2 linked regions of the Endozoicomonas gorgoniicola genome follow. The protein of the gene in region 1 interacts with the protein of each later gene in a pairwise test. Links are inferred from orthologs where the notes say so. Each region holds a gene or a part of one and is shown on either strand. Other genes may lie near its edges. The genes, in order: secB and NX722_RS01890.

Region 1 (15,355 bases):
TGCTGAGTGGTGTTGTCTTTCAGTTCCAGGTGCGGTCTGGAATGGCCACAGCCGCGCTGGTCGAAAACAATAATTCGGTATTTTTCCGGATCAAAAAAGCGCCGGGACTTTTCTGTACTCCCTGCCCCGGGACCACCATGAATAAACAGAACCGGAATGCCATTCGGGCTACCACTTTCTTCTACATACAGTTCATGAAGCTTATCCACTTTCAGAAAATGGGTGGTGTAAGGTTTGATGGCAGGGTAGAGCGTATGCATGGGTATTCCTTCAAATGCGACTATGGTCACAAACTGTCAAGTCAACCATTCTTAAAACATACCCTGAAAACCTGCTCAGTAGAAGTCAAAGCGACAGAGAAAACCACTAAACCTCAACGCACGCAAATCAAAGTGGACGAATGCCGGATGAACACTAAGCTTGCCTGAAGAACCTGTAAAGAATGATTAAATCAGAACAGAGACGTTCCAGAAATGTTAAAAAAGCATGTTCTCATTATTTTCCTTGCGCTCTCATTGCTGCCTTCACCAGTGCTTTCACAGTCAGAAATAGCTTCTTTGCAACGCCTGCTGAACGGCTGGATCTGGCTGGCACGAATCCCCTCTCAGCAAACAGGCATTCAGCTTGAATCCCTGATCAGAACCAGTGTACTGGCTACTGGCAGCAACACCCTGATGGTGCGTGCCATTGATTTCCCCGGGGGAAGCACAGCCGTTGGTGCCGACATCAGGCAAGTCAGCCGACTGGGCTGGCGCCTGCAACCTGAAAGCACCGTTCGGGTTTACGATTACGAAAGAGGGGCAGGCTACCTCGCCCATGAAGGAAATTACCCCTCTCAACACATGGCACTTGATAGCCAGTCAGACCTCATCCAGCTGGCATCCTGCCTTGATAGCACCCGGCTATCACACGCTCCTTTGTGGTTGGATGGTGCACACAGTTTCACAGGTGTTTTGAGTGGACTGCTCGATACCAGCTTTCGCAGAGGGCTGCTGACCAGCTTACAGTCATCATCCCTTTTCACATCGTCTATCACTACAAGCCAGCATCTTGGAGCCCTTAGCATTTACAGGCCTGATCAGCAGCCACTCAACCATATGGTGTATTCCAGATACGGCCCGTCGGGCGACCTGAGAAAACTACACCCGGTGACTCATCAGGCTGACAATACCACCCTTATGCAGTTCGCTGCGACACCTCACACCGGTGCCTGCTCTCTGTTTCTGTCGCCCATGGGAATCATTTCCACAACTCTGGATTCATCAGGCAATACCATTATGCTTATCTCGCATTCGCTGGCGATTGCTTTCCAGTGGTTCACTGGTATGTGCAGACCGGACGAAGACTGTGGAAACCCAGCCACCTGGGATAGAGATAACAGAGACAGGCAGGTTAACAGCCTGCCGTTGCCTTCATGGCAATACTAACAATGACTCTTTTACTTACATTAGGTAAGGCGGGGCTATTGCCCCGTCCTTCCCACAGAACCGTGCGTACGGACCTCGTACACGGCTCCTGCACTCTCTATCCCTTAACAATAAGGGGCAAGAACGCCCGTTTTAACGCCTTCCAAATTGAACAACTTTATCTCATTGAACCAGTTGTTCGGCATGGCTAAATGCGACAGGGGACTGCACGCATTTCTCCATGAACGCATTTTGATGTACTTAAATGGTGGCTTGTAACCCAGTTGCTTCAGCCGACGATGCAGCTTCGCTGGTTTCTTCCACTGTTTCAGTTGTAAACATCTCAGCCTGCGCCTCATCCATCCTGTCAGCCGTTTTAATTCACGACTACAGTTCGCTATCCTGAAGTAATTAGCAAATCCTCGTATCACAGGGTTCAGTTCTCGGATTACTCCTTCAAGGTTCGTTCCCCGATTCCTTTTCGTGATTCGCTTTACCTTTGCTTTCAGTGCGTTGAGCTTCTTTTCCTGTATGCGCGTATAGCTGCTCAGGATTTCAACTCCCAGAAATTTCACACCCTCGCCGCTATGGGCTATGTGTGTTTTATTCTGGTTGACCGTCAGTTTCAGGTCTTGCTCCAGTACTTTGGTCGCCACTTTCAGAGCGTTTTCTGCCGCTGCTTTGGAGCCACACAGAATCAGGATATCGTCCGCATAGCGGACAATCCTGTGCTTGCGTCGCATCATTTCCTGATCAAACGCATCAAGATAGACGTTTGAGATTAAGGGACTGATCACTCCGCCCTGTGGACTGCCTGTTTCCGTGGCTTCCAGTTGATAGCCAACCATCACCCCGCTTTTCAGGAACATTCTGATCAGGTTCAGGATGCTTCCATCTGCCACTTTGTGCCTGAACGCCTTGAGAATTAACTCGTGGTCGAGTCGGTCAAAGCATTTGGACAAGTCCATGTCCACCACCCAGCGTCTGTCGTACTTTCGTATGAACAGGGTCGCCTTGGTAATGGCTTGATGGCAGCTTCGATTCGGTCTGTACCCATAGCTGGACGGGTGGAAGTCCGGATCAAAGATCGGGGTCAGGATATTTAGAAGTGCTTGTTGGACGATTCGGTCTTTTACTGCGGGGATTCCCAGCAGACGCTTTCCACCGTCTTCTTTGTCGATTTCTACACGCTTTACCGGTAGCGGTTTGTAGCGCTTTTCCCGCAATTCAAGCAGTAACTGTTCAAGATTCCCACGCAGATTCGAGGCGTAGTCGCTCAGGCTCTGCCCATCTATTCCGGCCGCACCTTTCGCTTTCCATACCTTTTTGAATCCGTTGTAAAGCGCTTCCATCGTCAGCAAGCGCCCATACAGGCTATAATATACTCTCATCAGTTACTGTCTCACGACAGACAGATTGCGCCATCCTTCTACTGTGGCCGGATTCTTCATGGACATTCACAGGCGTTCTGGCTCAAGGCAATCTACCTGCTACCTGTCCTTTACTCCCGAGCGCGGCTCTTTCTTTTAGCAGGATTGTTCCCAACCTCACCAGCCAAAGATGTCCTGCCTCGTCAGGCAGCTTGTGCGCTCACAGTATCATTCCTGCGGTCTGACTGTTCTTTAAGAATGCTTCACCCCTTCGCAACATCTGCCGCTTTTGACGACACATGCCCTACAGTCACTCTGGCTGTAGTCATTCCGGTTTTGCCCTCCGAACGGTTACCCGCCTTCACAGGCCGGAATTTCATCACTACTACAGGATCATCTGCCACCTCACACCACTGTTACCCTTGAGTTTCCTCTTGCGATAACAGCCCCTGAGATTCAGAGATTGATGCCAGGCTTCCCCAGTTACTAAACGGTTCCCTGTCAGAAATGCCACCCTCAAGCACAGAGTTGGGACTGACTGAGTATCGGGCTTTGCGCTATTTCGCACGCTTGCCGCTCCCAACCTGCCGAATCAGGTTCGCTTGCGCTGTGTACCTCTGACTTCCTATGGCTTCCTTCAGACCCAACCGTTGGCCAGTTACGCCCTTGCCATTCAGATTGCCTTCCCCTCAGTCGGGGCGGCTCAGGCTTCTTTCAGCCTGACGGGTTTGCCCGCTTCGCTGGGCAAACATTAGGTAAGGCGGGGCTATTGCCCCGTCCTTCCCACAGAACCGTGCGTACGGACCTCGTACACGGCTCCTGCACTCTCTATCCCTTAACAATAAGGGGCAAGAACGCCCGTTTTAACGCCTTCCAAATTGAACAACTTTATCTCATTGAACCAGTTGTTCGGCATGGCTAAATGCGACAGGGGACTGCACGCATTTCTCCATGAACGCATTTTGATGTACTTAAATGGTGGCTTGTAACCCAGTTGCTTCAGCCGACGATGCAGCTTCGCTGGTTTCTTCCACTGTTTCAGTTGTAAACATCTCAGCCTGCGCCTCATCCATCCTGTCAGCCGTTTTAATTCACGACTACAGTTCGCTATCCTGAAGTAATTAGCAAATCCTCGTATCACAGGGTTCAGTTCTCGGATTACTCCTTCAAGGTTCGTTCCCCGATTCCTTTTCGTGATTCGCTTTACCTTTGCTTTCAGTGCGTTGAGCTTCTTTTCCTGTATGCGCGTATAGCTGCTCAGGATTTCAACTCCCAGAAATTTCACACCCTCGCCGCTATGGGCTATGTGTGTTTTATTCTGGTTGACCGTCAGTTTCAGGTCTTGCTCCAGTACTTTGGTCGCCACTTTCAGAGCGTTTTCTGCCGCTGCTTTGGAGCCACACAGAATCAGGATATCGTCCGCATAGCGGACAATCCTGTGCTTGCGTCGCATCATTTCCTGATCAAACGCATCAAGATAGACGTTTGAGATTAAGGGACTGATCACTCCGCCCTGTGGACTGCCTGTTTCCGTGGCTTCCAGTTGATAGCCAACCATCACCCCGCTTTTCAGGAACATTCTGATCAGGTTCAGGATGCTTCCATCTGCCACTTTGTGCCTGAACGCCTTGAGAATTAACTCGTGGTCGAGTCGGTCAAAGCATTTGGACAAGTCCATGTCCACCACCCAGCGTCTGTCGTACTTTCGTATGAACAGGGTCGCCTTGGTAATGGCTTGATGGCAGCTTCGATTCGGTCTGTACCCATAGCTGGACGGGTGGAAGTCCGGATCAAAGATCGGGGTCAGGATATTTAGAAGTGCTTGTTGGACGATTCGGTCTTTTACTGCGGGGATTCCCAGCAGACGCTTTCCACCGTCTTCTTTGTCGATTTCTACACGCTTTACCGGTAGCGGTTTGTAGCGCTTTTCCCGCAATTCAAGCAGTAACTGTTCAAGATTCCCACGCAGATTCGAGGCGTAGTCGCTCAGGCTCTGCCCATCTATTCCGGCCGCACCTTTCGCTTTCCATACCTTTTTGAATCCGTTGTAAAGCGCTTCCATCGTCAGCAAGCGCCCATACAGGCTATAATATACTCTCATCAGTTACTGTCTCACGACAGACAGATTGCGCCATCCTTCTACTGTGGCCGGATTCTTCATGGACATTCACAGGCGTTCTGGCTCAAGGCAATCTACCTGCTACCTGTCCTTTACTCCCGAGCGCGGCTCTTTCTTTTAGCAGGATTGTTCCCAACCTCACCAGCCAAAGATGTCCTGCCTCGTCAGGCAGCTTGTGCGCTCACAGTATCATTCCTGCGGTCTGACTGTTCTTTAAGAATGCTTCACCCCTTCGCAACATCTGCCGCTTTTGACGACACATGCCCTACAGTCACTCTGGCTGTAGTCATTCCGGTTTTGCCCTCCGAACGGTTACCCGCCTTCACAGGCCGGAATTTCATCACTACTACAGGATCATCTGCCACCTCACACCACTGTTACCCTTGAGTTTCCTCTTGCGATAACAGCCCCTGAGATTCAGAGATTGATGCCAGGCTTCCCCAGTTACTAAACGGTTCCCCGTCAGAAATGCCACCCTCAAGCACAGAGTTGGGACTGACTGAGTATCGGGCTTTGCGCTATTTCGCACGCTTGCCGCTCCCAACCTGCCGAATCAGGTTCGCTTGCGCTGTGTACCTCTGACTTCCTATGGCTTCCTTCAGACCCAACCGTTGGCCAGTTACGCCCTTGCCATTCAGATTGCCTTCCCCTCAGTCGGGGCGGCTCAGGCTTCTTTCAGCCTGACGGGTTTGCCCGCTTCGCTGGGCAAACAAAAAAAACGGCTACCCCGAAAGCCAGCCGTTCTTTTCGTATTCAACATCTGCACAGCAAGTCTGTGTCAACCTGCCGGGCTGAACAGAATCAGTTAACCGTAGTGGTTTCTTTCTGTTCAGCCTGCTCACGCGCCTGCAGGTACAGGGCGTCGAAGTTTACAGGTGCCAGCATCAGCGGAGGGAAGCTGCCACGCAAAACCATGTTGTCGATGGCTTCACGAGCGTAAGGGAACAGGATGTTCGGGCAGAACGCACCCAGAGTACGGTGCAGTTCTTCAGCAGCCAGACCTTTCACCAGGAATACGCCCGCCTGCTGAACTTCAGCCAGAAACGCGGTTTCACGGTTGTCTTCAGGACCGTTTTCAACAGTGATGGTCAGGGCCAGAACCACTTCGAACATATCTTCCTGCAGCTGACGGTTGCTGGTGTTCAGGTCCAGCTTAACTTCAGGCTGCCACTGAGCCTGAAACATCTCAGGAGATTTCGGGGATTCAAAGGACAGGTCCTTAACATAGATACGCTGCAGTGCAAACTGAGGCTGCTGCTCTTGCTGGTTCTCAGCCATTATAAATTCCTTACTACTATAAGTTGGAATGCCTGCGCAGCCTGGTTATAAGTGCTGGCAAACAGGTGTTAAAAATTGCTTACCCACCATCAGTGGGGACGACATAAAATAATTCAAGCCTCAGGCAAGCAAATCATTTAATTTATCAGCGGATTCCAGTGCAAACAGATCGTCGCAACCACCAACATGGGTGTCGCCGATCCAGATTTGAGGAACCGAGCTTTGCCCGGCTTTCTGAGTCATTTTCTGACGAACGTCAGGACGACCATCAACGCTGACAGCCTGATAGTTAACTCCCTTACTGTCCAGCAGGCTCATTGCTCTTTGGCAAAACGGGCAGGTTGCTGACATATAAATGGTGACAGGTTTCATGTCTTTATACCTCAAATAACTCTGTTATTTTTTGACTAGCGGCAAACCATCGGCAGTCCAGGTACTCAGACCACCACGCAGGCGCAGAACCTGTTGCAGGCCGGCTTCTTTGAACTGTTTGCCAACCATGCCAGCGTGCTGTCCCTGTGCATCAATAATAACAACCGGTTTATCTTTGTGCTTATTCAGTTCTGCCACACGCTCTTTAACCTTGGCGAACGGCATGCTGATGGAATCGACAATGTGACCTTTGTTGTAGTCGGCCTTTTCACGAACATCCACGACAATTGCACCCTGCTGGTTGACCAGCTGAGTCAGTTGCTGAGAGCTGATGTTTTGACCACCCTTGCGCATTTCAGTGAACACCAGCGCCGTGATCAGTGCCACCAGAGAACCCACCAGCAGTGGGTGATTGCCTATAAATTCGAGTAGCTGAGCCATGAATTAACCAGTCTTTCTGAATCGGAAAAGGCGGGATTATACAGTCAGAACACATGGTTTTGTAATAGGGGGAGTTATTGAGTGGCAAACATGAATCACATCCTGGTTGTTGAAGTAAAAAGAGTTTGCTCCAATTTCTTTTGCTCAGGGGACTTAAGAATAGGGCCATAACGGCTCTCGAGGCGGGCTACGTCGCTTCTATTATGATTTTCCAGCTCTTTGCCTGCTTCAGACTGAGCAGCCTTGAAAGCAGCATCAAACGGATTGTCATCCGATTCCGGAAAACTGTCCAGTGATGAAGACAATGGCCTGTCTTTTACAGCAGCGGATGATGGCATGTCAGACTCTTGTTTTCGCCCACTCTCAGTCTGAGCTGATTCTGGTGTTACCAGGGTCACAGGTATCAGAATATATGACTGCTCCCCTGTTTCAGCCGACGTCCGGGAAGCGCAGTAATCATGGTCAATCAGTGAGTCTGGTAAGTGCTTTCTCACAGAAGCACTCACGTCAGCAGCCTCTTTTCTGACATTCAACCCGAAAGCAACGGGTGACTTTTCCGCTTCAGAAGCTGGTTCTGGCAGATTTTCGCATGGATTGCTATGAACGGCAGTTGCTGAAGCCGTTGAAGATGTTGGTTCCACGTTTTTCTTCCTTTTGTTGAAATGTCCTTTAACTGTTTATAGAGACACTGAGTCAACAGGAAAGTTCATTCGCAGAAAAACAAAACAGGGGTTATCAGTGAACCCCATGAATAACAAGACTATTTCACGTCATATCATCACTATACTGTTTATAAATAAACGATGCTGAAACCCCCTACAAAAGCAGGTAAACTTCGACCATTTTTCAAAACTGCCAAGGTTTTCCCCATGACAGACAAGCGTAAAACCACAGCTCTGATCATTCTCGATGGCTATGGCCATCGTGAAACAACCGAATTCAATGCAATCCATGCCGCTAAAACGCCGGTTATGGATCAGCTGATGGCTGAATTCCCAAACAGCCTGATCTCCGGTTCCGGTATGGATGTTGGTCTGCCAGAAGGCCAGATGGGTAACTCGGAAGTCGGTCACATGAACCTGGGGGCCGGTCGGGTGGTTTACCAGGACTTCACCCGTATCACCAAGTCCATCATGGACGGTGACTTCTTCGAAAACGAAGCGTTTGTCAGCACCATCGACAAGGCAGTAGCGGCTGGCAAGGCGGTTCATATCATGGGCCTGATGTCTCCGGGCGGCGTACACAGCCACGAAGACCACATCAATGCCATGATTGAACTGGCTGAAAAACGTGGTGCTAAAGAAGTATACGTTCACGCTTTCCTGGATGGCCGTGACACACCGCCGCGCAGTGCTGAAAATTCCCTGGCAAAAACCGATGCCCTGCTGAAAGACAAAGGCATTGGTCGTGTCGCCTCCCTGATCGGCCGTTACTACGCCATGGACCGTGACAATCGCTGGGAACGTGTTCAGGAAGCTTATGACCTGATGACCCTGGGCAAAGCTGAATTCACCGCTAAAGATGCCGTTGAAGGACTGAAAGCGGCTTACGAACGTGATGAAAACGACGAATTTGTTAAAGCCACCGTTATCGGTGAAACCGCTGCCACTGTGAACGATGGCGATGCTTTGATGTTCATGAATTTCCGTGCAGACCGCGCCCGTGAAATCACCCGTGCGTTTGTTGAAAGCGGCTTCGAAGGTTTCCAGCGTGAGAAAGCGCCTGAAGTGGCGGGTTTCGTGATGCTGACCCAGTACGCTGCCGATATCGACACCATCTGTGCATACCCGCCGTTTTCTCTGCCTAACACTCTGGGCGAGTACATGGAAAAACTGGGCAAGACCCAGCTGCGTATCGCTGAAACTGAAAAGTACGCTCACGTGACCTTCTTCTTCTCTGGCGGTCGTGAAAACCCATACGAAGGCGAAACCCGTGTTCTGGTTGACTCTCCAAAGGTAGCTACCTACGACCTGCAGCCAGAAATGTCAGCGCCGGAAGTCACTGAAAAACTGGTGGCTGAAATCAAGAGCGGCAAGCACGACCTGATTATCTGCAACTTTGCCAACTGCGACATGGTCGGTCATACCGGCGTTTATGAAGCAGCTGTTAAAGCCGTTGAAGCGGTTGATGAGTCGGTTGGTAAAGTGATGGAAGCCCTGAAAGAAGTCGATGGTCAGTGCCTGATCACTGCTGACCACGGCAACGCTGAGCAAATGATTGACCCGGCAACCGGCGGCATCCACACCGCTCACACCTGTGAAGAAGTGCCTCTGATCTACTTCGGTTCCAAAGACATCAAGCTGAACAACGGTATTCTGTCTGACCTGGCACCCACACTGCTGGAGCTGATGGAAATCCCTCAGCCTGAAGAGATGACGGGCAAGTCACTGCTGGCTTAAGACGACAGATGACCTTTTTCCAAAACCTGTGATAAAAAAAGCCATTGCGTTTCACAACACAATGGCTTTTTTTACTCTAGCCACTTCCGGATCAGGAAACAGCCAGCAGCTCTACTTCAAAGACCAGAGTCGCGTATGGGCCAATAACACCACCAGCACCCTGAGCGCCGTAAGCCAGGTTGTAAGGAATAAACAGCTTCCACTTGGAACCTACGGTCATCAGCTGCAGAGCTTCAGTCCAGCCAGCAATCACACCATTAACCGGAAACTCGATTGGCTCTCCACGATCAACAGAGCTATCAAACACCGTACCGTCCAGCAGCATGCCGTGGTAGTGAGTTTTAACAGTAGACGTCTGGCCAGGCTTTTCAGCATTCGCATCGCCAGCAACCAGTACTTCGTACTGCAGGCCGGAGTCGGTTACGGTTACCTCATCACGCCTGGCGTTTTCAGCCAGAAACTTCTCACCTTCAGCAGACAGCTCTTTAGCTTGTTCAGCTTCTTTAGCCTGAATGCGCTTGTGCATTTCGTTGAACGCTTCCTGCAGGGCAGAAGGCTCAACAACGCTTGGCGCACCATTCAGGGAATCAGCCAGTCCAGCCAGAACGGCATCAATGGACAGGCCTTCAATTGGGTTACTGGACAGCTGGTCGCCCATCTGGCGACCAATACCGTAACTTACGCGAGCTTCAACGCTTGTGTATTCAGACATTAAATTTCCACTTCAAGGTGAGATTGTCACAAAAGCCGGAGATTGTAGCACGACTGTTACAGATAGTGTCTGGTAGATAGTGTCTGGTGATGAATACTGACCGGGTTATCAAAACTTTTCTGGCAGTTATGTACGAATGGGCTACTTTTTCCCATTGTCGCTCTAAAGCTGGGTTGAACCTATGACGTTCAAAAAAATAATACTTTCGTACATATTTGTGCTGCTGGTCAGCCCCCTGGCTGTGGCTGGCCAGAAATACGCCTATCTGCTTTACAGCGAAAACGCCAGTGCTTCTATGGTGCTGGTAAAAGTCATTGAAAATGACCGTCACGAGACACTCGCCTCTGTAGCCGTTGAGTTTTCTAAAGATAAAGCATTCAATGGCTATGCGGGTAACATTGCAGACACCAAAAAAGATCACCCTGAGCTGGAGTTTCCCGGAATGGCAGAAAAGCTGACCGGGAGAATGATGGCCGTACAATCCGGGTTAAAACAAGAAGCGGCATTAAAGGCGCCAGACTCAGAGTTTTCAATGGTGATGGCGGTAGCAGGCTATGAAACCATTCACGGCACTCACCCAGTCCGGTTTCCTCCTCAGAAAACCCGTGAACGTGAAGAAAAAGCGAAAATCAACATTATCAGCGTCTTTGCGGACAATGGGCTCACCATTACTAAAGAGTCTATTTATGGCTACGGTGACCGGGACTTTGTGCTGCAGCTTGCCAGCGAAATTGATCACAAACCACACCTGACCCTGTTCAAGGCCACTTACGATATTCTCTTGCTGACTAAACCTTTTTCTTTTGAACCTGTTAGCAAATGGGAGTCAGTCCATAAATACCCGTTCACCAATGATTCATACCAGAGAAAAAACAAAAACCTGCCATCAGGCAGCTCTTTTGGACTTGGCTTTATAGTGGGAGATCGTTTCTACTCCAAAAGAGCTGTTTCGAAAACGCCAGCTCCCTGCTTTGGTAATGAATGCAGTCGTAAAGAGCGAGAACGGGCAGAAGCTGCAGAATTCAGAAAAGATATGAAGGATTCATTCCCGAATATGACCGATGAAGAAATTATCGGTCGCTATCAGGGATTCAAACGGAATAATGAACTCGGGGACAATACTCTGAATTTGTATAAAAACAAGCAAGGAGCCAGCTGGTTACATGCTGTGGATAATATCCTGATCATTGATGGCGCAAAACAACTCGTCAGGGCTATAACCCACCAGTTACCTGTTTTGAAAAAACTGCTGCATGAATTCCAAAGTGATGATAAGGCTTCAGACATCATTGATATTCATGTGATTGGTTCTCACGAAGACATTTATGAGTCCGTTCCTGCTCTGAACGCTTTTGTGGCCAGTGAAGGCAAAATATACAACTTCCAGCTCAAGAGAGTGCCTGAAGACACCCTTAAACAGCGCACTGCTGATGCATTGGTTCACCTTATTGAAAGACCGGCTAAACCCTAATGAGTTAAACGGGGTGTTCTGACACCCATCCATATCTACACTCACCTGAAAGACTCAATGATCCTTTAGCTGCTCCAGCTTTCCATCCCGGTAAAGCTGCCAGCACCCCCAGTCTTCAGCCAGACTGACTGTTCCGTGAAAGTAATGCTTCGCTTCTTCCCGCAACAGTTCGACTCCATACTCTCCCGGCTTTGGTGAGCGCCTGTAGCGACCGCTGAAATGCGTAAGAATGACATGGTTAACCTGCGCCTCCTCTGCTACTTCTGCCACCCTCTTTGCCGTACTGTGCATATACTGCGGCCCGACTTTATAAAAAACGTCTTCCGTAAAGGTCGCTTCGTGAACCATTAACTGAGCCCCCTGCAATGCCTTATGAAGCAAGGCGGGTTGGTCATTATCGCCACCAATAACGGCGACTCTGGCAGGCGGAGGTGGCTGGCGAACCTGCTCAGGCTCAATAACCCGGCCATCTTCGAGAGTCACCGGCTGACCGCCCTGTAACTTACCCCATAGCGGCCCTCTGGGAACGCCCAGAGTATTGAGCCGATCCTGATCCAATGCGCACGGAGGACAGCATTCCGCAAAACGATACGCAAAGCTGGGTACCCGGTGGGACAGTTCGTGGGAAGTCACTGAAAAGTCGCTATCACGGTATTCAAAGCCTTCCACATCGGTTGCCCTGAATGTCAGCAAAAAGGGCAGCTCTGTGACAGCGGCACATTGCAGGGCATGCCGCACAAAACTCTCAACCCCGGCTGGTGCGCAGATGGTCAGCGGATCTTTGCGTCCCTGCATGCTCGCTGTTGTGATCAATCCGGGCAGGCCAAACATGTGATCGCCGTGAACATGGGTAATAAAGATCGTTTTTAAACCGGAGAGGGTATAACGACTGCGCATCAAACGGTGCTGCGTCCCTTCGCCGCAGTCCACCAGATACCATTCTCTCTGCTCATCCAGTGCCAGCGCCAGTGCCGTCACGTTTCGCTCCAGGGTGGGGACGCCAGCAGAAGTGCCTAAAAAGGTTAGTCTCATTGATCAGCCCCTCCCTTCACACAAATTCAACACACCAGATCAAAGCATAACACGTATAAATACTCAGTATTGATCAGGGACAAAGTAAACGACATCACACACACATATACTCGAAAGCAAGAACAACAATTCTTAATCGAGACCGGGAGGATACAAGATGGCCGCATTCAACGACCATATTCGTAACATAGCTCTGTTGGGTCACGCTGGCAGCGGGAAAACGGCACTTGCGGAAACCCTGCTGCATGCCTCCGGCGCCATCAATAAGAAAGGCAATGTCAGCAGGGGAAACACGGTATCGGACTTTACTGACCAGGAAAAAGCCGCCGGACACTCTCTCGAAACCAGCATTCTTCAGTTTGATCACTTTAACACCCACGTAAACCTTCTCGACACTCCCGGATATCCTGACTTCTTTGGCCGTGCCATGAGCATTCTGCCCGCAGTTGAATCGGTGGCACTGGTCATTAATGCCCGAAACGGTATAGAGCCGGTGACCCGCCGGGCATTTGAGCAGATGCATGAACATAAAAAATGTGGCCTGATTATCATCAACCAGTGTGACCTGCCTGAGATTGAGCTGGAATCCCTGTTGATGGATATCCAGGATCAGCTGGGCAGCCAGTGCCTGCCCATTAATCTGCCATCAGAAGACGGCAGCCGGATGCTTGACTGTTATTTTGCACCGGAATACGACACTCCGACGGCTTTCAGCTCTGTCACCGAAGCCCACGATCAGCTGATTGATCAGGTAGTAGAAGTAGACGAAGCGTTAATGGAACTGTATCTGGAACAGGAAGAAAGCCTGCAGCCAGATCAGCTGCATGATCCTTTTGAGCAGGCATTGCGCGAAGACCACCTGATTCCCGTATGCTTCACTTCAGCGGAAACCGGAGCAGGTATTGAACATCTGTTGCATACTCTGTGTGAGCTTATGCCAACGCCTTCGGAAGGCAACCCGCCTCTTTTCTTAAAAGGAGAAGGAGAAAACGCAACCCCTGTCTCAGTAGTTCCAGACCCGGAGCTACATACCATTGCCCATATTTTCAAGGTGTCCATGGACCCTTACATTGGACGGATGGGGGTGTTCCGTGTGCATCAGGGGACAATTCGCAGTGGTGACCAGATTTTCCTGGGCGACACCCGTAAACCGGTTCGCATCGCGCATTTGTTAAAGCTTCAGGGCAGTAAAACGACAGAAGTCAGTGAAGCCAGCCCCGGAGATATCTGTGCAGTCGCCAAGATCGACAGCCTGTATTTTAACGGAGTACTACACGATTCCCACGATGAAGACCATCACCATCTGCGTGACCTGCAATTCCCACCCTCCATGGCCAGTCTCGCCATCTCTCCGGCGCACCGGGGTGATGAGCAGAAGCTTTCAGAGGTTCTGCACCGTCTGATCGCCGAAGACCCCAGCCTGACCATTGAACATCGGGAACGGGAAAATGAAACCGTTCTGTTAGGGCTGGGAGAAACCCACCTGCAACTGTCCATCGAAAAGATGGCTAAGGTGTATGGTCTGGAAGTGGCAACTTCAGCACCCAGCATTCCGTACCGCGAAACCATTCTTGACAAGGCCGAAGGGCATCATCGGCACAAGAAGCAGAATGGCGGCTCCGGTCAGTTTGGTGAAGTCTTTCTGCGCATAGAACCCTTGCCCAGAGGCAGTGGTTTTGAGTTTGCCAGCGAAGTCGTGGGCGGCGTTATTCCATCCCAATACATACCCGCCGTAGAAAAAGGTGTTCGTGAAGTCATGCTGTCAGGAGCCATTGCCGGCTACCCCATGCAGGATATTCGTGTTGTGGTCTATGATGGCAAACACCACAGTGTCGACTCCAAAGAGATTGCTTTTGTGGCTGCAGGCAAGAAAGCCTTTCTGGATGCGATCCAGAAAGCCGACCCGGTGGTACTGGAACCCTTTGTTGAAATGGACATTACAGTTCCAAACCAGGCAATGGGCGATGTAACGGGACACCTTGCCAGTGAGCGGGGCATGGTAACAGGCACTGATGCAGGTCGGGATATGAAAGTCACCGTGCATGCCCAGGCACCACTAGCCAATGTTTCCGGTTACAGCAATACGCTGAAATCCATGACCGGCGGTGATGGTGAGTACAGTATGCAGTTCTCGCATTATGACTGCGTGCCGGTACCCATTCAGAAAGCGTTGGCGAAAGCCTGGCAGGCATAACCTGAAGACTCATGTAAACCCGTCACTATTCACATTGAACCGTGTTTAGTCGGCTGGTTTGCATGAGTTTTAGCCTAAACTACTACCCAGTCATCAAAAGCAGAGCCACTTTCCTCTGGCTGATGCAATTTAAAGGGTCGTTTTGGCCCTCCCCCCGACCGCACAAGAATACGATCAAATATACAGTGTATTTTTGAATAACAGCGGTATCCGGAATTATTCAGCAGATCTATCACTTCATGCAGCGTTAGAATTCGAAAATAACGACGGCTGGGCTCAAGGGTGAGAATATCGTATAAACGGAATGGGTGCCTGTCTGGTCTCGAAGGTTGCTGTTCCCGGCATTTTACAAACAGATCCTTGTAGGCCTTTTCCGTAGCCCACTCTATCTCGGAAAAATGCTCCAGCCGGTAATCAATCACTCTTTCTCCCGGAGTACGTACTTCCAGAGGCATGTACTCTCCTTTCATGAGTCTCAGGTTTGAACAATGCAGTATTGAACCGGGCGGAGCATAGAAAAAAAGTGACGCAAATGAAGGCTGAGTGAATAATGGTATTTCG
Region 2 (15,207 bases), 5.6 Mb from region 1 along the record:
AAAGGGTTTAATTTCAGGCAATTGTTCTGGGTAACAGGGGTTCTGGCGTTTTTTATCTCCCCGATAGCCGATAACCTGACGACTGCGTTGTTGATGGGAGCGGTGATCATGGCTGTGGGACAGAAAGATGTGCGCTTTATCTCTCTGGCAATGGTTAATGTCGTCGTCGCATCGAATGCAGGTGGAGCTTTCAGCCCCTTTGGGGATATTACCACGCTGATGGTATGGCAGGCGGGTAAAGTCGAATTCGCGCAGTTTTTTACACTGTTTATTCCCTCGGTTGTGAATTTCCTGCTGCCGGCAATGATTATGAGTGCTTTTGTCAGTACAGGGCAGCCGCTTCCGATTAAGGATCAGATATCTATTCGACCGGGCGGGTTGGTGATATGCATCTTGTTTTTGCTAACCATTGCTATTGCAGTTTCCTTTGAACACTTCCTTGGTCTGCCTCCGTTTATGGGGATGATGACCGGACTGGCGCTGTTGATGTTTTATACCTACTTCCTCAACCTGAAGGGATTAACCAGCAGCAAGCTCTTTCCATCCGGTATGCATAATTATGAAAACCTCGACGTGTTCCAGCGGGTGGCTCGTGCCGAGTGGGATACGCTGCTGTTCTTCTTTGGTGTTATTTTCTCGGTAGGTGGGCTTCGATACCTTGGCTATCTGGAAGTGGTATCCGAGTTAATGTACAACGGTATAGGCGAGAGTTGGACAAACATTGCTGCCGGTGTGATTTCAGCCATTGTTGATAACATTCCGGTGATGTTTGCAATTCTTGGTATGAACCCACAAATGGATACTTTCCAGTGGTTGCTGATTACCCTGACTGCCGGTGTGGGGGGGAGTTTGTTATCAGTGGGTTCTGCTGCGGGTGTCGCCCTGATGGGAACGTCTAAAGGGCATTACACCTTCCTGTCTCACCTGCGCTGGAGCTGGGTGATTGCCCTTGGTTATATTGCCAGTATTCTTGCCCACTTCCTGCTGAATGGCGAGTCGTTTATCTAAGCAGGTAAACGACATAAGGAGTGCATTGGCCAGTGGTTCTGATGTTGACAATTGCATCGTAGCGCTGGCCAGGCTTAAGGTTCCGACTTTGTTTATGGAGTGAGAGAGACAGCCTGGACATATCAATATTGTATTGTCTGAACCTGTCGGCATGGGGCTTTGAGTCTGGTGTAAAACTGACCACGAGAGATTCCCCTGTGCTGTTTACAACGACGGAACCTCTGATGGGTTCATAGCGGCAGTTCAGATTGTTACTGATGCTGCAACCCGAAAGCAGCAAGCTGGCAATCATTGTTATCGCGTACAGTTTCGAATGGCAGCGTCTGTTTTCCCTCATAACTTCCCTCTCAGCTGATATCCATTTTGTTTATATCTGATTATCTCCTGCCTTTGCCCTGATGTATATGTACCGAGTGTATAAGGGTTACACCTTGAAGTGAGTGGTAATGGCACCGCTGGCTCGATAAAGGCTGTCTACATTAGGTTGCATCGTGGACATCCAGGCGCGACAGACGCATATTGGACCGAAAGGAAAAGAAACAGGTTTGCTGACAAAGATATTACAGCTATGGTTGGTGAAAGGTAATGAATCCAGTCAAACAAGGAATAGCTTTTTGGTTGGCAACCGGGGCAAACAGATAGATTATGACAAATGCTGATAGTACCGCTTTTGGTTCTTTTACTGTAACAAGGCCGGAAGCGCTTCACTGACCATTGAGTTTCTTTTTTTTGCAGGTTCATTTTGAAGATTTGCGTTGAGAACTTTATAAGTTCTTCTGAGATCGTATTTATTTCACAGTTGATTTCTTCAATCGAATTAGCAGCTTGATTATATTCATAACCTTTTGATTTACCGAATGGTGCAATGCCCCATTGACCTTTATCCGACACGCAAAAAGAAAATACATACTCATCTTGAGAATTTTTTGGTAATTTCAATAGCGAGAAAGGAAGTGTATCAAACACCTTTGCACTCTTGACCAGTATTGCTTCTATATTTTCATCGCTAAGCTCCATGGCACTCAGGGAACTACAGCAAAGAAACATTACAAGAATAAGTTTTTTCAACATCGCTTTATTACCTGATGGTTTTTAACAATAGCCCTCTATGCTAGATCAAATTGGGGGATAGGGTGGGAGGTAGTGGTGGCCTGAAGATTCGCCCCTCTAAAGGTTTGTCGTTACCGGTGTTTGTCAACAAAGTTGTCCCGTCATTCCTGCACAGGCAGGAATGACGATGTTCTGATTAGCTTTCTGCTACCGCTTTGGTTAGCTGTTAGCCTTATCCGGGTTGAAATGTTCGCGCAGTCGCTGCAACAGGAAGTAGAACACAGGTATTAGCAAAATACCGATTACGGTGGCGGCGATCATACCGGACATGACCGTTGTACCAATGATTTTGCGGCTGGCTGCGCCAGCGCCGCTGGCAAATACCAGGGGCAATACACCCAGGATAAACGACAGGGCTGTCATCAGTACCGCACGGAAACGCAGAGCAGCTGCATCAGCCGCAGCATCCAGAATACTCTTGCCCTGCTGGCGTTGAACCATAGAAAATTCAACGATCAGGATCGCGGTTTTAGCGGCAATACCAAACAGCAGGACAATACCAATCTGGGCGTAAATATCATTGGCCATTTCCGGAGCGAAGGTGCGGAACAGGTTAATACCGGCAAAAGCACCAAAGGCAGCCACAGGGACCGCACTGATAATCGCCAGTGGCATGGTCCAGCTTTCATACTGGGCGACCAGGAACAGGTAGACAAACAGAAACGCCAGACTGAACAACAGGGGTGCCAGGTTGCCTGCTTCGATTTCCTGCAAACTCTGACCAGACCAGGAGTAGGTGTAACCCTCTGGCAGTGTTTTGGCAATTTCCTCCATCGCGACGATAGCGTCACCCGAACTCAGACCCGCTGCAGCCTGACCACTGACGTTCGCGGAACGGAACATATTGTAGTGCTTAAGACTGTTTGGCCCCAGAACAGGGCTCAGGGTGGCAACGGTCGTCAGAGGTACCATTTCACCTTTGTTATTACGAACAAAGAACCGGCTCAGGTCGGCTGGCCCGGTACGGTATTCACTTTCAGCCTGTAAACGCACCTGATAGGAGCGACCGAACTTACTGAAATCGTTAATGTAGGCAGAGCCCAGCTGGGTTTGCAGTGTCATAAAGATTTCAGACAGTGCTATACCCTGTGCCTTGGCCTTGTCACGGTCAATATCCAGATAATACTGGGGAATATTGGCGCGCCAGGTGCTGAATACACGATTCAGGCGAGGGTCCTGGTTAGCCTGATAAATCAGACCATTAAGAACCTGCCCCAGCTCTTGTGCTGAGCGTCCCCTGGTATCCTGCAGGCGGAAGTCAAAGCCACCGGAGGAACCAAGACCGGGAATGGGTGGGAATACAAAGGCCATGGCCTGGGCTTCAGGCAGGCTCCATACCATGCCCTGAATTCTCTGGAGAATGGCAGACTGGTGTTGGTCCGGGTCAGGGCGCTCACTCCAGTCGTTCAGGTTGACAATGGCCATGCCACCATTAGAGCCTGAGCCAGAGAAGATACTGAAGCCGGAAACGGTAATCACACTTTTAACATCCTTGTCAGTACGGATCATGTTGGTGATTTTTTTCATGACCTCCTCGGTACGGTTCACCGAAGCAGCATCTGGCAGCTGAACGTCAAGTACCACAAAGCCCTGGTCTTCATTAGGGACAAAGCCAGTAGGGGTAGCCTTGAACAGGTAGCCAGTGCTGCCAATCAGGATGGCAAACAGGCCAATGCCTAATACAGAGCGGCGCAACAGCAGGGTTACCCAGCTTTTGTACCCTCCGGTCATCTTGTGGATGAATACATCCAGTGGTTTCAACCAGGCGACATGTCCCATTGACTCTTTTTTCAGCAGAGTGGCACACAGCGCAGGGCTCAGGGTCAGGGCATTGATGGAGGAGATAAGCACCGCTACGGAGATGGTCACGGCAAACTGGGAGTACAGACCACCGGTAATGCCCGGCATAAAGCCAACGGGTACAAACACCGCCAGCAGTACCAGAGTGGTAGCAACAATCGGGCCGGCTACTTCTTTCATGGCCTTGCTGGTTGCCGCTTTCGGGTCCATGCCTTCTTTGGTGATCAGGCGCTCAACGTTCTCAATAACAACAATGGCGTCGTCTACTACAACACCTATCGCCAGTACCAGACCAAACAGGGTAATGGTATTGATAGAGAAACCCAGCACCAGCATGACCGCGAAAGTACCGATCAGGGACACTGGAATGGCAATGGCTGGAATCAGGGTGGCACGCCAGTTCTGCAGGAACAGGAACACCACCAGAATAACCAGCAGTACCGCCTGGAACAGGGTATTCACCACTTCACTGATGGAGGCATCGATGAATTTGGTGGTGTCGAAGGCGATCTCGTATTTGACACCGTCCGGAAAGTTTACAGACAGCTCTTTAACGGCCTTTTTTATGTCCGCAGCAACACTCATCGCATTCGCGGCAGGCTGCTGGTAAATCACCAGGAAGGCAGTATCGGTGTTGTTGAAACGGGATGTGCCAGTGTAGCTTTGAGCCCCAAGCTCGACACGGGCAACGTCTTTCAGACGGATAATGGTGCCATCCGGACGGGCTCGAACGATGATATTCTCAAAATCCGGCTCTTCGACAAGACGCCCCTTGGTTTTGATGGTGTAGGTGAACATCTGGTCCGGTACATTGGGTCCCTGACCTAACTGCCCCGCTGCCACAATGGTGTTCTGTTCCCGCATGACTGCTGCAACATCAGAAGTGGTAACGTCCAGGGCAGCCATGCGTTCCGGGTTCAGCCAGACACGCATACTGTAGATCTGGGCGCCCAGAATGTTGGCGTCAGCGACACCGTCAACCCGGGCCAGACTATCTTTCAGGTAGTTATTGGCATAGTTGTTCAGGAATATGCTGTCATATTCCGGGCGGTCAGAAATCAGGTTGATACCCAGCAACATATTGGACGACTGCTTTCGCACCCGCACACCCGTACGACGCACGTCTTCTGGCAGAAGAGGTTGGGCTACGGCAACACGGTTCTGGACATTTACCATCGCTATGTCCTGGTCGATGCCGGACTTGAAGGTAACGGTGATCGTTGCGGAGCCTTCGTCGGCAGAGGACTCCATGTAGATCATGTCTTCCACACCATTGATATTATCTTCGAGCGGGCGAATGACAGCCTCTTCAATGGTTTCCGCATCAGCACCCGGATAGCTGGCACTGACGTTTATCTGGGGTGGTGTGATACTCGGAAACATTGCCACGGGCAACGCATTAAGGGCTATCAGACCGACCAGTGTGATGACTATCGATATGACAAAAGCAAACTTGGGCCTGTTAATAAAGAATTGACTGAACATCTCAATTACCCTGCTGAGTCTGAGTGTCGGTCTGAGCTGGCATCATGATAGCGCCACTTTCCGGGTCGAGGGTGACCCGATTTGGCTGAACCTTCACGCCGGGGCGAACTTTCTGCAGACCTTCCACGATGATCTGCTCACCGGCTTTCAGACCGCTGTTAACCACCCAGAACGGGCCCATGCGTCGTCCCATTTCGACCTGACGGGTTTCTACCTCGTTGTCACTGTTGACCACCAGTACAAAGCGACCGCTCTGATTTTCCTGGATGGCAGACTGAGGCACTACGGGACGATCCTGTTTGATGCGGCTCTCGGCGATCAGGGTCACGTACATGCCGGGAACAATAATGCCATGGGGGTTAGGGAACTGGGCACGAAGGGTCAGGGTGCCGGTGGTCTGGTCAACCTGAGTGTCCGCAAAATTGAAGACGCCGGGCTGATCGTATTCTGAGCCGTTTGGCAGGCGCAGACGCATATCGAAATTGCCGCTGTCTGTGCGTTCTCCCCCTGTATCCTGGAGATAATCGACCAGCATGCGCTCACCGACCTGGAAGGTGACGTACATAGGGTCAACGGTGGTCAGGGTAGCGAGAGAACCGGAAGATGGGCCGACCAGGTTGCCAACGCTCTGAGTGGCACGACCAATCTGACCGGCAAATGGCGCATAGATATGGGTATAGCCAAGGTTCAGCTTGGCGGTTTCCAAACCGGCTTCTGCTGCCTGAACGGCGGCTTCGGCACGTGCCTGATTGCTGGTCTGTGTATCGAGATTAGCCTGACTGATATGACCTTTCTGGAACAGGTCCTTGCTGCGTTGAAGGTCTTTGACAGCCTTGATTCGTTCGGCCTTGGCGCTGGCAACGTTGGCTTCAGCTTTTTTCAGGGCTGCTTCGTAAGGTTTTGGGTCAATCTCAAACAGTAGCTGACCATTTTTGACATTTTGTCCTTCTATGAAATCACGCCGGGTCAGAAAACCTTCAACCCTTGCACGCAGGTCTACGGTTTTAACGGCTTCGGTGCGGGCAACGAATTCGTGATAGTCTCCAACGGGTTGCCGGGTAACGTCAATCACAGAAACGGCAGGTGCTGGCATCTGTCCCTGTTGTTGTGGTTGTTGATCACAACCGGTCAGCGCAAATAAAGATGCGATGAGGAAGCCAACCGACAATAATTGCCGCTGGCGGATATTTGAAATGATCGATTTCATTGACTGCTCCGGTCGGAAGAAACAGAAGGGTTTGCGAGCTTTGTGATGAGTGGCAAATGTGTTTTGAGTTTAGCGGACTAGCCCGCCCGGCGGGCACACAACCCAGAGTAACTCTTAGCTGCCAACCTCAATTCTTCGTCCTACGATAAGGAAGGAGGCATATCCGAGCCAGAGACCGAACGCACACTGGTGCTCTTGCCCGAAGTTTAGCGTGGTCGGGAGGCTGGCGACCGCATCACTGATGACGCCTGGCGATCTCGTTCAGAAGACTGCATATGATCGACAGCCCCATACCCGGATATGCCTTCGTTCAGTAGTGTAGGAACGCAGTCATGAAACACAACCCAAATCCGGCTAAAGTTCAAAAGCGGATATCTGGCCATCTAAAAACCGTGAACCTCTATGCTGCAGGCATTGATATTGGTTCAGAGTTCCACTTTGTTGCTGTCCCTAAAGAGCTCGATGAACAGTCGGTTCGGTCTTTTGCCTGCTTTACCTCTGATCTCGAAATGATGACTCAATGGCTCGTGAAAATCGGAATTACGACCGTGGTCATGGAGTCTACCGGAATCTATTGGATTCCCGCTTTCGAAATGCTTGAAGAGCACGGCCTTGACGTCAAACTGGTGAATGCTCGTCATGTTAAAAACGTCCCTGGTCGTAAAAGTGATGTGCAGGACTGTCAGTGGTTACAACAACTGCATACTCATGGCCTGCTTGAGGGAGCTTTTCGCCCTGAAGATCAGGTGTGTGCCTTGCGTGCCTATATGCGTCAGCGTGAAACCCTGATCCGTTACCGGGCGTCGCACATACAGCACATGCAGAAAGCTTTACGGCAAATGAACCTGTTGTTGGACAATGTCGTTGCGGATATCACTGGCAAAACGGGGATGGGTATCATTCTCTCCATTCTCGCGGGAGAGCGTGACCCAGAGGTACTGGCCAAACACCGGGACTCTCATTGTAAAAAATCAGAGAAAGTCATTGCTAAGTCACTGCATGGGCATTACCGGGTGGAACACCTATTTGCCTTAAAGCAGTCTGTTGAGCTTTATGATTTTTACGAAAAGCAAATTGAAGCTTGTGACAAGGCATTGGAAGACCAGTTGAACCAGTTTGATGATAAGTCCGAGAGTATCTCTCTGCCTGCAAAACGCAAATCAGCCAGCGCCCCTGCTTTTGATGTAAGAACTCACCTTTACCGGGTGACAGGGGTAGATCTGACATCGATTGAGGGAATAGAGGAAAATACCGCCCTGAAGGTAGTTTCTGAAATTGGTACAGACATGAGTCGCTGGCCGACAGTGAAGCACTTTTGTTCCTGGCTGGGACTGAGCCCGGGAAACAAGATATCAGGAGGCAAAGTGTTGAGCAGCAAGACCAAAAGAATCCCTAACCGGGCCGCTTCTGCTCTGCGTATGGCTGCACTGACTCTGGTGAGTTCGAAAAGTGCGCTGGGAGCCTATTATCGTCGAATGAGAAGTAAGCTGGGGGCACCAAAAGCGATTACAGCGACTGCACATAAACTTGCCCGGCTGATTTACAGCATGCTGAAAAACGGCTCAGAGTACGTAGATAGAGGTCAGGATTACTACGAGGAGCAATACCGTGACCGAGTCATTAAAAACATGAGAAAGCGCGCTGAAGACATGGGTTACAAACTGGTCGAAATTGAAACAGCCTCACCATCTTGACTCTATGCAAATAACTAGTCCCGAAGGAGTTACTCAGAAGCAGCCGGCCTGTGAGGGAAAGCAGGCTGTCAGGCTGACTGAGTTATTTCCCACTTTGGACGTGGATTCTACCTGTTCAAAGAAACACCTAGTAGTAGATCGGCTGAGTTTTACAAGTAATTGACGCAATGTCATTGGTGCCAATGGGTTTAATCATGATAAACCATCCATTTACAGGACTCTTACCGATTCTAACCGCCCAATATAGATCAGCAGCCATACACTTAAGCCCACTCTGAATCAGCTTTCAGGCGTTTGAGCCTGATTCAGAATGGTATGTACGATTTTGTAACTGCACTGTCAGTTAAAATCCAATATGATACCGGCAGGTTCAAGTGCATTGACCGGTAGCATATTGTCAAATTTCCCTGTTACCCTGAGCTGTACTTTAACCCCGACGTACCCCCGCCGGGGTCTTTTTTATCTGGCGTAACTGCACGATTGGCAGTTGCTCTTTGCTCATGGTTGTCTGGATGGAGTATCAAATGAGTAGCGACAGCGTAAAACTTCTTTTGATAGACGATGATGTCGAATTATGTGAGTTGCTGATCGAATATCTGGCCACAGAAGGTTATGACGTAAAGGCAGTTCACGATGGAGAATCGGGTGTGCTTTCTGCACTGTCCGGTGAATACCAGCTGGTGTTGCTGGATGTCACCCTGCCGAAACTGAACGGCTTTGATGTGCTGAAAAAAATTCGCCAGACTTCTGATATCCCTGTTCTCATGCTGACTGCCCGTGGCGATGATGTCGACCGTATCATTGGCCTGGAGTTTGGCGCAGACGATTATCTGCCGAAACCTTATAACCATCGCGAACTGGTCGCCCGTATCAAGGCGATTATGCGTCGTGGTCGCCCCCAGGCGACTGACAGCAACCCAAGAACCCTGAGTATTGACGACATCACACTGAATCTGGCGAATCGTGAAGCCACTATTCATGGTGAGGTACTGGAGCTGACGGCCACGGAGTTTATGGTGCTGAAAGCCCTGATCGAAAAAGCGGGTGAGCTGATCTCCCGTGATGAACTGACCCAGATTGCCCTGAATCGCCGTCTGACCCTGTATGATCGCGCCATCGATATGCACGTGAGCAACGTTCGTAAAAAGATTGGTACCCGCGCTGACGGATCCGCACGCATTAAAACAGTGCGTGGGGCTGGTTATTTCTATATCCGCCCCTGAGGAATCATGGGCGATAAGCACGTTTGCAGTACCTGATTGAATGAAAGCTCAAATGCACAAAATGCTGGTCTGGCCATTTCGCAGTTTATTCTGGAAACTATTCTTATGGTTCTGGCTGACCATGGTGTCAATGATGGTGGCGCTGGTAGTAGCCGTTGCCATTACGTTTGACCCTGCGGATTTCCTGTCTGAACGAAGAGCCCTGTTTCGGGAGCTGGAAGTGGCTTCCCGGCAGGTTGAACGAATGGCAGCCGGCTGGTCGACCAGTCTTTCTATAAGACAGTTGCCTGGTAGTTATTATTATCTTTTTGCCCCTGATGGTGAACCTGTCGGGCAACCGGTAGTCCCTGCTGAAGTTCAGTTCGCTTACCGCAAAACCCATGACCGGCGGGAGCCGGTTATCACGTTCCGCAGTGGTGTTGTTGCGGTAGGGCCACGCAAAATCTGGATTGATCGTACTCCCTTTGATCTTTACCTCACCAAAGAGATGCCTCGCCTGGTACACTGGCGGGTCAAGAAAGTGTTTGTACAGCAGTGGCATCTGGTCATCATTGCTCTTGGGGTCAGCTTCCTGTTGAGCATCATGCTGGCGCGCTATCTGGTAGTCCCCATACGACAACTACAGGGTACATCACGCCGACTGGCTCAGGGTGACCTGGCTGCCAGAGTGGCTCAGGTTGTTCGTGAACGACGGGATGAGCTGGGTGAGTTTGGTCGTGACTTTAACCACATGGCTGAACAGCTTGAGTCGCTTATAAACGACAAAGAGCGATTACTCAGGGATGTGTCCCATGAATTACGTTCGCCTCTGACCCGGTTGCAACTGTCACTGGCGCTGGCCCGTCGGAAATCGCCGGATGCAGAATCTGAACATGGTCGTATTGAGCGCGAAATCGAACGTCTGGACCAGATGATCGGAGAAATTATCCGCTTCTCCCGTATTCAGAATGGTGTAACAGACCTGGCCTGGGAGCCGGTACCACTTCATGCACTGATTGAAGGCATTGTTGACGATGCCGACTTTGAAGCTCAGGCTCAGGATAAGTCGGTGGTGACAACAGAACTGCTGGATATTGAAATCAACGGTATAAAAGACTGGCTGGGCAGCGCCATTGAAAACATGGTGCGCAATGCCATTCGTTTCACGCCACAGGACAGCCGTGTGGAAGTGGCTCTGAAGAAGCACAAGCGCTATGCCATTGTCACCGTCAGAGACTTTGGACCGGGTATTCCGGAAGGTGCTCTGGATTCGCTGTTTGAGCCGTTCTTCAGGGTGGACGACACTCGTGGTAAAGAGAATGATGGCTTTGGGCTGGGAACGTCCATTGCGATGGGGGCTGTGAAAAATCATGGCGGTACCATTACAGCAAGGAACGTTCATCCGGGCCTGGAGGTCACCATTTGTTTACCTTTGAATCACAAGGTCGTTGCCTGACGGTTGCCGAAGCCAGGGAGTGGCAACAGGAAATGGCCGGGCAGATTGTCTGCCGGGATGAGGTTAGAGATGTCCACACGGTGGCCGGTGTGGACGTCGGCTTTGAAGAAAATGGCTCTGTGACCAGGGCGGCAGTCGCCGTCCTTGATTTCCTGACATTGCAGCTGGTGGATTTTACCATTGCCCGGCTGCCCACCTGTATGCCCTACATTCCGGGGCTGTTATCTTTTCGTGAAAGCCCTGCCGTTCTGGCTGCCCTGCAGCAGCTGACTGTGCAGCCAGACCTTTTGTTATGCGACGGACAGGGCAGGGCGCATCCCCGGCGATTTGGCGTAGCGTGCCATGTTGGTCTGTTGTCCGGTATTCCTTCCATTGGTGTTGCCAAACAGAGACTCTGTGGGGAACATGACACTTTGCCTGTTGAAAAAAACAGTATCGTTGCGTTGATGGACGATCAGCAAACCATTGGTTACGTTTTACGCAGTCGCACCGGCATCAAACCTCTGTATGTTAGTATTGGACACAGGATTTCTCTGACATCCGCTATGTACTTTGTGCAGGAAAGTCTTGCCGGTTACAAACTGCCTGAACCCATTCGCTGGGCTGACGGGTTAGCATCAAATCGAGGGAAAATCGTTGAAAAAGCTAGTCGGATTCTGGAGCGTTCCATTTAACCTTTCGCTGGCGCTGGTATTTTCGCTGCTGGCTATGTTCGCCGGGTGTTCGCAATCCCGGTCAGTAACACTTACCTCTGAGGAGTTGCAGGCTCTGGTTGACCAGAAATTTATGTCGCCACAGATTCGTAATTTGAAGGTATTGCCGCCCATTGTGAATGTTCAGCTCTATCTGGAAACCCCAAAACTGACGCTTCATGGTGATTACCAGGCGATTGGTTTCCAGTTCAGGGGAACGCTGGATGCTGATGTTTTCAGTAACTATCTGGACGGAGGCGTCACCGATCCTGTTCCTTTCCAGGTAGAAGGCATTGCCAACCTGGAATACAGGCCGGACGACCGGGCTTTCTTTTTCTCAAACATTCTGCTGGAGAAGGCACATATCGATCTGGACATTGCCATGATCGAGACACTGATGATTGACCAGCTGAAGAAAGCCCTCAGGCAGGAACTGGGTAGCTTGCCGATCATCCCTCTTGATGATGGGGATGCGCTGTACCGTAAGCTTGGTAGCCTGCCTGCTGCGGTGAGGGTGGAGCAGGGTAAGGTGGTGATTACTCCGAAAGTATCTGAAGGTTCGTGAAAGGGAAGCAAAAGCCCCGCATAACACAGGGCTGTTCGTGCAAATCAGGAAGCTGTATTAAAGAATAACGCCACCAGACTCTGGTACAACAACATTACTTTTGGGGGCGGGAGAAGCTGGCTGCTTTTTAACGGGTTGGGTAATAGCGCTGCCAGGGCGGGCAATAAACCCCGGCTGGATAGTACCCAAGTCACCTTCCACCACCCTGGCGTAGGCCATTTTCGCTTCGACACGGGTGACCTTAACCGTCGCTACTCTGGTTTCAGTCTGTCCTAGTGGTTCATTGGTGTAGGGGTCAATCATCACTTCACCAAGGGCGTATATTTTAAAATAGCTGCCATCCCGGATAGTCTTGCCACCCTGGTTCAGAATCACCTGACCATTACTGGACGCAACCACGCGCAGTGGATAGATGTTCTCCAGCAACTCCCCGGAGATTTTTTTGCCTGTTGCTACCGACGCCTGCTCAAGACTGCCGACGTTGTTAAGCGTTACCGAGACGGTATCAGACCATTTGATCTGGCGGGTAGGTACTGCGATTACCTGGTAGCGGACTCTGGCGGAAGTGCGAACATGGTTTTCCTTCTCACCGGTCAGGGCTACCGAGGTTGACCAGCGATGAACGCCAGCCTTTTCAATGCTGCCCACCACAATGTAGTCCAGACCCAGCACTTGCCCGAGGCGTGCTTTTTCAGCCACCGAAACATCATCACTTTGCCAGAGTGATTTTTCTGCCCGGTATTCCTTTTCATGTTCACGATCCAGCACGGCAAAGCGACGACTTTGTACTAACTGCTCCTGCACCTGTCGTGTGACCATCTTGCGGAATTCTTTCCCGCCGGTGAATGGCAGTACCGCGATTCGACGACGGTTGTCGCTGGGAAGGCCGGGAGCCTTGTATTGATGTACTTCCACATTCAGGTTGACAGTGCAGCCTTTTGCAGTGCATTCACTGTTGGTAACACGATAGCCCGCCACCTGTCCCCTGGCTTTAAGGTTGGTTCCCTGGCTGATTTCAATCCGGGTTTCACTCTCTCCGTTCACCCTTGACTGTCCCGTGGCAGTGGTTTGCTGACTATTAATGTCCGTGCCATGAACCTGTCTGACTGCTTGAACCAGCCCCTGTTCAATGGCTGATTCCTGTGTGAGCCCTGTACCCTGCACCTGTACGGTTACCACTTCTGCCAGTAAAGGGGAGCAGGTACAGAGTGCCAGAAGGGCGGCAGCAATTTTATGTTTCATAACAAACTCCGTTTAAAAATCGCTGTCATCCATAATAAAAGCACTGGATGCCCGGTTACCTGATGAGTTTTTTTGTGTCGGTGTTGCAGCTGCTGGCTTTGTTGCTGAAGGCGTTTTGTGAGCTTTAAAGGTTCTCAGAGCCTGTTCACGCTTAGGGTGCCAAGCTAATACGACGCCATTGATTTCCCGGTTAGAAACCGGGTGTGTTTCTGACCACTTTTTGGCTTCGTAGATTCCCACCAGTCCTTTGACCTCTGACTGCATTTTGGACATGGCTTTGGTTTCTCTGAGGATAGTGGTCACGGTTTCCTTGAGCGTCTCATTAGACTGATTGACTCTGGCTACTGTGACTTTCTGCTTCCCCTTGTTAGTGTTACTTTCTGTAAAACCATTCAGGTTGTAGGCTTCAGCAAAGTGAGACATAGCATCGTTGTAGGCTTCGATATACGAAAACTCCCGGTTATCGGCACACTCTTCATAATCTGCCGGATTGCAGCTGTTGCCTGCCTGTGAGAAGGACAGCAAGACTGGATAGCCCTCTTCATCCCGGAACAGGCGCAGACCGTACTCATACATCAGGTTTGGCTCGTTAGCTTCCAGATAGTCTTCAATATTGACGCCCCTCCTGTTTTCATCCGGTGTGATAACACCTTTACTACTGCGTAATTCGGTCAGGATGTTTTTCATTTTTACGGATGTCTTCATCACAACAGCGACTGCGGTCTTACCATTCACATCGGTGGTTTCAAAAGTGTTGGTGATCATGGCACCGCTCAGGTCACCATAGGACCGGGTCTTGACCCCTTTGGTGAAGGCTTGCTTCAGCATGGTTTTGCGCTTTTCAAGGGGGGCTGCTTTATACTCGGCGGGATCAATGCCCTGTTCTTCCAGTTTTGAGTCCAGCACGGCATGGCTGTAGGCAGCTACTTTGTTCAGCAGGCTTTCAGCTGAACTTTGTGCCTGCAATTCGTCCGGGGTAAATTCGGGGAGTGCGCTGGTTTTAAAGCTTTCTTTGATGATGTCGCTGGACACCTGGGCATAGAGTTGCCTCAGAAAGTTTTCCCTGGCTTTGTTTTGTGCCTCCTGGTAGGCAATAACCCTTGCGTCCCCCCAGTCTGGTGAGGTGGAACTGACTGAAACCAGGGCTTTACCATAGGCAATAAATACTTCATTGCTTCGTCCCTGCGACTGAAGCTTGCGTCTTTGCTTAGCCACGTGCCGGGAGGCTGCTTTTTCCACATCCCTCAGGGCATCCTGAACTTCATTCTTGCTGGCAGCAATCACGGCTTCCTGAGTCTGCGCCGGAGCAGGCTCTGCGTTGGTGGTAGTGGCGGTGTTTGCATTAACAGGCTGTATCAGCATGGCAGAAAGCGCAAAAGAAATGGCAGACGCAACGATCTGTTTGCGACGGTTCATAAATCCCCCGAAAAAATGGTAAGCCGGAACAGGGAGAACCTGTTCCGGTTGAGTGGGTGGTGACTTAACCCGGTATTACCAGCTAACTGAACGACCATCGCCTTTTTTGACGATAGGGACTTCACCTTCCCAGTAGGCCAGTCCATTTTCCAGATTGGTGAGGGTCATTTGCAGGTAGTAATTGATCTCCTGCTCGCTTTTAGAAAGGGTGAAGTTGCGCTGGATAATCTTGCCGCTGAGGCTGAAGTCCGGGGCGATCACCTTATTGTTGCCCTTGACGGTTTGCTGATTCACCAGTTTGGAATTTTTCAGCGCCCGGACTTTTTCGGT

What was found.
Region 2: the proteins of secB (region 1) and NX722_RS01890 interact in binary tests that used the Escherichia coli proteins (3 or more experiments, as listed by UniProt). The link is inferred for Endozoicomonas gorgoniicola from one-to-one orthologs.

The regions. Positions count from the first base shown.
Region 1 is NZ_JAPFCC010000001.1:6,056,255-6,071,609, reverse strand. Bases 4,436-7,428 are described here. They hold secB (protein-export chaperone SecB), read right to left. Parts: upstream 6,174-7,428; coding sequence 5,697-6,173; downstream 4,436-5,696. Other genes in these bases: NX722_RS27250 (hypothetical protein), read right to left, coding at 7,082-7,428; NX722_RS27255 (rhodanese-like domain-containing protein), read right to left, coding at 6,570-6,986; grxC (glutaredoxin 3), read right to left, coding at 6,294-6,545; NX722_RS27270 (hypothetical protein), read left to right, coding at 5,459-5,704; ltrA (group II intron reverse transcriptase/maturase), read right to left, coding at 4,436-4,877. In the rest of the region: pip (prolyl aminopeptidase), read right to left, coding at 1-260; NX722_RS27290 (hypothetical protein), read left to right, coding at 474-1,427; ltrA (group II intron reverse transcriptase/maturase), read right to left, coding at 1,532-2,797; NX722_RS27280 (hypothetical protein), read left to right, coding at 3,379-3,531; more of ltrA, read right to left, coding at 3,612-4,435; more of NX722_RS27250, read right to left, coding at 7,429-7,627; gpmM (2,3-bisphosphoglycerate-independent phosphoglycerate mutase), read left to right, coding at 7,856-9,385; NX722_RS27240 (FKBP-type peptidyl-prolyl cis-trans isomerase), read right to left, coding at 9,477-10,097; NX722_RS27235 (hypothetical protein), read left to right, coding at 10,279-11,568; NX722_RS27230 (ribonuclease Z), read right to left, coding at 11,623-12,600; fusA (elongation factor G), read left to right, coding at 12,758-14,794; NX722_RS29035 (putative adhesin), read right to left, coding at 14,869-15,355. UniProt on the Escherichia coli protein: One of the proteins required for the normal export of some preproteins out of the cell cytoplasm. It is a molecular chaperone that binds to a subset of precursor proteins, maintaining them in a translocation-competent state.
Region 2 is NZ_JAPFCC010000001.1:408,832-424,038, forward strand. What follows is about bases 7,833-10,677. They hold NX722_RS01890 (response regulator), read left to right. Parts: upstream 7,833-8,828; coding sequence 8,829-9,527; downstream 9,528-10,677. Other genes in these bases: NX722_RS01885 (IS110 family RNA-guided transposase), read left to right, coding at 7,833-8,304; NX722_RS01895 (ATP-binding protein), read left to right, coding at 9,580-10,677. Outside these bases: sodium:proton antiporter NhaD, read left to right, coding at 1-1,008; NX722_RS01870 (hypothetical protein), read right to left, coding at 1,483-2,079; NX722_RS01875 (efflux RND transporter permease subunit), read right to left, coding at 2,278-5,403; NX722_RS01880 (efflux RND transporter periplasmic adaptor subunit), read right to left, coding at 5,405-6,610; more of NX722_RS01885, read left to right, coding at 6,943-7,832; more of NX722_RS01895, read left to right, coding at 10,678-10,962; nfi (deoxyribonuclease V), read left to right, coding at 10,929-11,636; NX722_RS01905 (hypothetical protein), read left to right, coding at 11,599-12,219; NX722_RS01910 (CsgG/HfaB family protein), read right to left, coding at 12,277-13,461; NX722_RS01915 (DUF6844 domain-containing protein), read right to left, coding at 13,474-14,877; penicillin-binding protein activator LpoB, read right to left, coding at 14,953-15,207. UniProt on the Escherichia coli protein: Response regulator member of the two-component regulatory system CpxA/CpxR which responds to envelope stress response by activating expression of downstream genes including cpxP, degP, dsbA and ppiA.